One region of the Actinocorallia longicatena genome, then DNA from elsewhere that is predicted to be linked to it. Evidence: riboswitches for the same ligand, from Rfam matches in the RefSeq annotation. Region 1 holds a riboswitch; each other region holds the start of a gene.
The links. Region 1 has a riboswitch for cyclic di-AMP ahead of ABD785_RS06135 (NlpC/P60 family protein). Riboswitches for the same ligand answer to the same signal wherever they lie in the genome.
Positions count from the first base shown of each region.

Region 1 (2,191 bases):
GGTTACGGCATGTGCCGAAATCGTTACCGCGTCACGCTTAGATATCGGCCGCGTTGGGTGCACTCTGATCACCAAGCGTTACGTGATCAAGGAGGTGTCTCTCATGAACGAGCAGACTCTGGTGCCACTGCGTGCAGCGGTGATCTTCCTGACGGCCTTCATGGCCGCCGTCACCGTGGCCGCTCTCACCTACCTCAGCCAGCGCGATCTCGCCGCGGCACTGCTCGCGGCCGGTGGTGCGTTCGGCACCGTTCTCCCGGCAGCCAACACCTACATCGGGCGCTGATCATCGACCCGAACCGCTGACACAGGGTGACCATCGCCCTAAGCGGTGAACCGCAACGGCCCCCTCCGGAGACCTTCCGGAGGGGGCCGTGTCGCTTACAGGCGCACGGCGCCGCTGTAGTCGTCGCGCTCGGAGAGCTTGGTGATTTTCACCACGTCGCCGGAGCTCGGCGCGTGGACGAACTTCCCGTCGCCGATGTACAGGCCCATGTGGTGGTGGTCGGGATGGAAGAAGACCAGGTCGCCCGGCTGGAGGTCGGCGGCGCCGACCTTCTTCCCGGCGTCCCAGAGGGCTCCCGTGTAGTGGTCGAGGCCCGGCTTGCCCGCCTTGGCGTAGGACCAGACGGCGAGGCCGGAGCAGTCGAAGGAGGAGGGTCCCGCGGCGCCCCACACGTAGGGCTTGCCGAGCTGGCGGAGGGCCTCGCGGGTGGCCTTGGCGGCGACGCCGTCGCCGAAGATCGTCACTCCGCCGACCGTGTAGAACCGCTTGAGCCGGGTCTTCACCGTCGTGATCTTCGTGCTGACGGTCGCGGCCTCGGTCCTCACCGTGGTGACGGCCGTCGCGGCGTCAGCGGCCCTGCGGGTCGCGGCGGCGGCCTCGGTCTCGGCCGTCGCGGTCTGGGCCCTGACGTCGTCGAGCTCGCCGGAGAGCTCGTCGGCCCGCTCGGTGTCGGAGTTCCCGCCGAACCAGCCGGAGATCTTGTCCAGGGTCGAGATCCGGTCCTTGGCCGCCTTGACCTGCGGTTCCAGGGCGCTGACCTGGCTGCGGAGGCCGGTGAGGCCGATCGTGCTGAGGGAGGCGTCCTGCTGGGCGGAGGCGGCGTCCGCCTCGTTCTTCTTCAGGAGTTCGGCCAGGCTTTCCGCCTGCGCCGTCAGATCGTCGAGCTGCTTCTGCAGGCTCTCGGAGGTGGGGGCCGCGGCGGCATGGGCCGCGGGATTCATGGCCGTCAGGCTGAGGCCGGCCGCCACGGAGGCGGCCAGCATGAAACGGGCACCCTTCACGGGTTTCCTCTCATCGACGCCTACCGGGTTAGCTGACGGGTTCGGGCCGAAGAGTCGCCCTACCGCCGGCGGACCAGCGGATTCACCCCGGGGGGAAGTGGTTCCCCGGCTCCCCGCACCGTGCGGGGACTCGGCGATCCCGGTCACGCAGCGACCGGAACGGGACGAAACGTATGCAACTGGTCAAGAGATGCCAAACTGAGCCTGTGGTCAGTGGCCATGCCCCCGACCGACTAGAATCGGGTGTACACACGCTCTTTTCACGCCGCCAAGGTCCGTATCCGTATCGGAGATCACGAGGCGCGGCGGAATCCGACACGAAACGGAAGCCGGACTTTCATGCCCATCGCCACCCGTGATGACCTGCGCAATGTCGCGATCGTCGCCCACGTCGACCACGGAAAGACGACCCTCGTCGACGCCATGCTCTGGCAGTCGGGCGCCTTCCGAGACAACCAGTCGGTCGACGACCGCGTCATGGACTCCAACGACCTCGAGCGCGAGAAGGGCATCACCATTCTCGCGAAGAACACCGCGGTCCGTCACAACGGAATGCTCCTCAACATCATCGACACGCCCGGCCACGCCGACTTCGGCGGTGAGGTCGAGCGCGGCCTGTCCATGGTCGACGGCGTCGTGCTGCTGGTGGACGCCTCCGAGGGGCCGCTGCCCCAGACCCGGTTCGTGCTCCGCAAGGCCTTCGCCTCGAACCTCCCGGTCATCCTGGTGATCAACAAGGTCGACCGCCCGGACTCCCGCATCGACGAGGTCATCGACGAGGTCTACGCCCTCTTCCTCGACCTCGACGCCAACGAGGAGCAGATCGACTTCCCGATCGTCTACGCCTCCTCCCGGGCCGGCCGCGCGTCGCTGAACAAGCCCGAGAACGGCGAGATGCCGGACA
Region 1 covers NZ_BAAAUV010000003.1:93,614-95,804, reverse strand. Annotated here, with positions in the region: gene ABD785_RS06140 (hypothetical protein) at 104-286, shown strand; gene ABD785_RS06135 (NlpC/P60 family protein) at 382-1,287, opposite strand; cyclic di-AMP (ydaO/yuaA leader) riboswitch at 1,290-1,433, opposite strand; gene typA (translational GTPase TypA) at 1,627-2,191, shown strand, end outside.

Region 2 (2,191 bases), on a different contig from region 1:
GCTCCCGCCGGTCGGCGGCACCTACACCGGCCCCGCCAGCGGCAACGCCCGCAAGGCCCTCGACTACGCCTTCGCCCAGAAGGGCAAGCCCTACGGCTACGGCCAGTCGGGCCCCAGCCGGTTCGACTGCTCGGGTCTGACCATGATGGCCTGGAAGGCCGCAGGTGTATCCCTGCCGCACAACGCCGCCTCGCAGTATTCGGTGACCTCAAACCACCGCATCTCCTTCGACAACCTCGAGCCGGGCGACCTGGTCTTCTTCTCCGGCCTCGGCCATGTGGGCCTCTACGTGGGCAACGGCAAGATGATCCACGCCCCGCACACCGGGACCTTCGTGTCGGTGGTCTCGATCTCCTCCGGGTACTACAGGTCCCGATTCGTCGGTGGCGGACGTCCGTAACCCCCCGTGTTACACGGGTCACAGGGTGAGACCTGGATCACTTTCCGGCCAAAGCCCGCTTCACCTGCGCAGACGCGTTTTTGCGCCGCGTTTGCCTTTCCGCGGTTCTTTGGTACCTTCAAAAGCGTCCGCAGCGTTATCCAAGCGTTGCAGACGAGCGGCGTCCTCCAGGCGCCGTAGTGATAAAAGCTTGCTTCGGTCAAGCATGGTCGACAGGACTGTCCCGAGAGCCGATGTCGTAGACGACGTCAGGGCCGCGCATGGAGGCGCAGGGCAGACATCCCGAAGGTCGGCATCACACAACAAAACCCGTAGTCGCTCGACTGCGACGGAACCACAAGGGGTTCCGTCTGGGCCTCATCACGCCCTCGGGTCGAAGCGACAGCGCCGAGTCCACTCCCTGACGAAAGGGAGCGGAGCCGGGGACCCAATCCCCGTGAGCACCCCACATCGCCCCCAAACGGTGTGAGCCATGCCCGCGGAACCCCGGGGTGAATCGGCCGCCCGGCAGCTGAGCGCTCGTGACTCGACATGGAGTCGGCGCTCACCGCGATGGGTGGCCGTAGGACGAACTTCCGGTCCGAACCCGTCAGCTAACCCGGTAGGCGCAAGGAAGAAGGAGATTCCCCTGTCTCGCAACCTTGGCATCCGCCTGCCCTCGTCTGACCGCTCACGTCGCGTCAAGCTGGCCACCGGCCTGCTCGCCGCGTCCGCGGTGCTCACGCCCGCCATCGCCGTTCCGGCGCAGGCGCAGGCGGCGACGGTCGAAAAGACCGCCGCGGTGACGAAGGTCAAGAAGGTCAAGAAGAAGAAGTCCTGGTCGCAGCGGCAGAAGACCGCCTTCAAGGCGATCGCCGTGGCGAAGAAGAAGAAGGGCAAGCCCTACCGCTACGGTGCGGCCGGCCCCAACTCCTTCGACTGCTCCGGGCTCGTCGGTTACGCCTACCGCAAGGCGGGCGTGAAGCTGCCCCGGACGACCGGTTCCATCTACCGCGCCGTTCACAACAAGGTCTCGTGGAAGAACCTCGCCCCTGGCGACCTGGTGTTCTTCTACGGCGGCCGCAGCCACGTCGGCCTTGTCTCCAAGGTCGTCGGCAAGAAGGTCTACATGATCCACTCGCCTCGTACGGGTGACCATGTTCGCCAGGTGCTGCTCGACAAGTACCGCAAGCGCTCGTTCAACGGCGCGGTCCGCCCCTTCTAGACCGCCCGTGCAGGCTCCGGGCGCGGAAATGCCACAACCCTCCGGCATTTCCGTGCCCGGCGCCCCCGATCGACTTTTCTCTAACTGACCGCGGGACGCGACCCCTCAGGGGCCGTCCTCCCGCCGAGTCCGCATCAAGCGGAGCCGGGGACCCACTCGTCCGGACGCAGGGCGTCCAGGACACGGGGTGAATCGGAGACCGAGGCCGGAACCTTCCGCCTCCTCTCCGTAGGGCTTTTCCAGGCCCGAATCCGTCAGCTAACCCGGTAGGCGGCATGGAAACCAGGAGTCAAACGCATGTCCGGACGTCACCGTAAGCACGCCCACCTGTCGCTGAAGATCACCGGCGGTCTCGTCGCCGGCGCCGCCCTCGCCAGCACCTTCGCGATGTCCGCCCACGCGGACACCCCCGCCCAGCCGGCCCTCGCGGCCAAGGCCGCGGCCCTGCCGCAGATGCCCGTCCCCGAGACCGGCAGCATGACCACCGCGGGCAAGCCCGCCGGCACCGTGGTGAAGCCCGGCGCCAAGGCCGCCGCCCCCGCCGCGCAGAAGGCCGCCGAGGTCACCGCGGCCCAGATGATCGCCAA
Region 2 covers NZ_BAAAUV010000008.1:214,974-217,164, forward strand. Annotated here, with positions in the region: gene ABD785_RS18870 (C40 family peptidase) at 1-400, shown strand, start outside; cyclic di-AMP (ydaO/yuaA leader) riboswitch at 776-1,023, shown strand; gene ABD785_RS18875 (C40 family peptidase) at 1,116-1,604, shown strand; cyclic di-AMP (ydaO/yuaA leader) riboswitch at 1,716-1,892, shown strand; gene ABD785_RS18880 (CHAP domain-containing protein) at 1,902-2,191, shown strand, end outside.
Region 2: it holds a riboswitch for cyclic di-AMP, as region 1 does, so the genes downstream of both, ABD785_RS18875 (C40 family peptidase) here and ABD785_RS06135 (NlpC/P60 family protein) in region 1, are expected to answer to the same signal.

Region 3 (2,191 bases), on a different contig from region 1:
CGGTGTCGTCCGCACCTGGACCACCGGCCCGGACGGAGGCAGGCGCACCCCCTTCGACCGGCGCGGCACCCCGGTCACCGCACTGGCCGAGGGCGACCTGGAGACCGGCGGAGCCCTCGCCGCCGCCTGGGCCGACGGGCTCGTCCGGCTCTGGAGCCGCCCGACGGGGGACCGCGCCGACCTGCGGCTCGGCACCGGCATCGAGGCCCTCGCCCTGGACCCCTCGGGCACGCTCCACGTCACCACCGCGAACGGCACCTTCGTGCTCGAGCTCGACCAGGACCTGCTCTGGCCCGCGCGCGACCTCCGCCTGCGGCTCAGGGAGATCGACTGGAGATCCCTCAGGACCAACCGCGGACGCGCGGAAGAGATCCCCCGCCTGATCGCCGAGCTGGCCTCCGATGACGAGGCCGCCGCCCAGGCCGCGGTCAAGGAGCTGTACGGCCTCATGGTCTCCAAGCGCGGCGCGAGGTCCGCCGCCGCCGCGGCCGTCCCCTTCCTGGTGGAGCGGATGCTCATCCCGGACAACCGGGCGCGCAACACCCTCCTGCTGCTGATCGCCGACCTCGCCGTCGGCCAGGGCCCCGCACGCGAGGCGGTCCGGGCCGTCGTCCCCGACCTGGAGCACTTCCGCCGCGACCCCCACCCGTCCCTGCGCTGGGCGGCTGAGGAACTGGTCCGCATCTGCGCGGAGGATTAGGGCCCGTCGAGCGGGTCGAAGCGGATCGTCAGGCGGAGGCGGAGGGCCGCCGCCACGCGGTCCAGTACCGCGACGGGCGGCACGAACTCGCCCTTCTCCAGCCGGGAGATCGAGGGCTGGTCCAGGCCCACGCGCCGGGCCAGTGAGGCCTGGCTCAGCCCGAGGGCCCTGCGGCGGGCCCGGATCACCTCTCCATCGATCTTGGTCGTCAAGGCCTCCTCCTTCCGTCGCGGTGTCCGTTCCGCTTCCACGGTCGCCGCGCGGCGGCCCCCTCCCATCCACCGATCGGTTGAGCCGGGACGCTCCTTCGCATGACCCCGCGCGCCCCTGACGCCCATGGGCCAAGGCGCTTTACCGCGACGCCATTCCCTCTTATGCATATTTTACTACCTTTACCAGTTTGATATCTGCCTTTTACTTTGCTTAATCTTCGCGCATCGGTCGATGTCCGGCCGATCGCCGAGTCTCCTCACGGAGAGCCGGGGACCCGGGTTTCTTGGGGTGAATCCGCTGCTGAGCAGCGGTAGGGCCAGCTCCTTGGCCCGAATCCGTCAGCTAACCCGGTAGGCGAAAAAGGAGAGGCGAAATGCTCTATGGATGCGGACGTCCAAAAGATGATCACCGCGCTCGAATCCCAGCTCGGCTACAAGGAGAAGAGCGGCGGATACACGAAATTCGGAGACTGGTACGGCGAGAACGTCGACGACTCCTCTGACTTCAGCCATGCCGCCTGGTGCGACATGTTCCTCGCCTGGGGCGCCGACCAGGCGGGCGTGACCGCCAAGACCGGCCAGTTCGCCTACACCCCCGCGCACGCCGCCTGGTTCCGCGAGCAGGACGCCTGGGGGACGAAGCCGGAACCCGGAGCCTTCGTCTTCTACGACTGGTCGGGCGGCAAGAAGACCGGTGGCATCGACCACGTCGGCATCGTCACCAAGGTCGACGGTTCGAAGATCCACACGATCGAGGGCAACGTCGACGGCGTCAACGCCAAGCGCAAGATCCGCGACCAGAGCAAGGTCGTCGGCTACGGATACCCGCGGAAGGTCAACGTCACCGAGGCCGAGGCCGAGGCCCCCGCCGCAGCCCAGGCCGGAGCCGTGGGTTCCACCGGGTCCGGAGGCTCCGCCCAGAGCGCGGCGCTCACCGGGTCTGCGCTCACCGGGTCTGCGCTCACCGGGACGGTGTCCCTGCCCGGAGACTTCCTGCCCGCCGAGCCGTCCGCGCTGTTCGCGGCGATCGTCTTCCCGGCCGTCGCCCTGGCCGTCGCGGTCAGGCGCCGCCTGCGCCCAGGCCGGGGCCGCCACCACCGTCTCGCCACCGCCTGACCCGAGGGGGAGTTCACGATGATCACTCTGAACCGGAAGATCGCCCTGGCCGTCGCCACCACGGGAGCGGCCGCCGCCGTCGCGGGGGCCGCCCTGGCCGGACCCGGCGACGCCACCGCCGTGACGAGCACCGCCGCCTCGGCAAAAGCGGAGCCGCGAGCCG
Region 3 covers NZ_BAAAUV010000050.1:18,824-21,014, reverse strand. Annotated here, with positions in the region: gene ABD785_RS39950 (WD40 repeat domain-containing protein) at 1-700, shown strand, start outside; gene ABD785_RS39945 (helix-turn-helix domain-containing protein) at 697-912, opposite strand; cyclic di-AMP (ydaO/yuaA leader) riboswitch at 1,148-1,286, shown strand; gene ABD785_RS39940 (CHAP domain-containing protein) at 1,294-2,028, shown strand; gene ABD785_RS39935 (glycoside hydrolase family 25 protein) at 2,047-2,191, shown strand, end outside.
Region 3: it holds a riboswitch for cyclic di-AMP, as region 1 does, so the genes downstream of both, ABD785_RS39940 (CHAP domain-containing protein) here and ABD785_RS06135 (NlpC/P60 family protein) in region 1, are expected to answer to the same signal.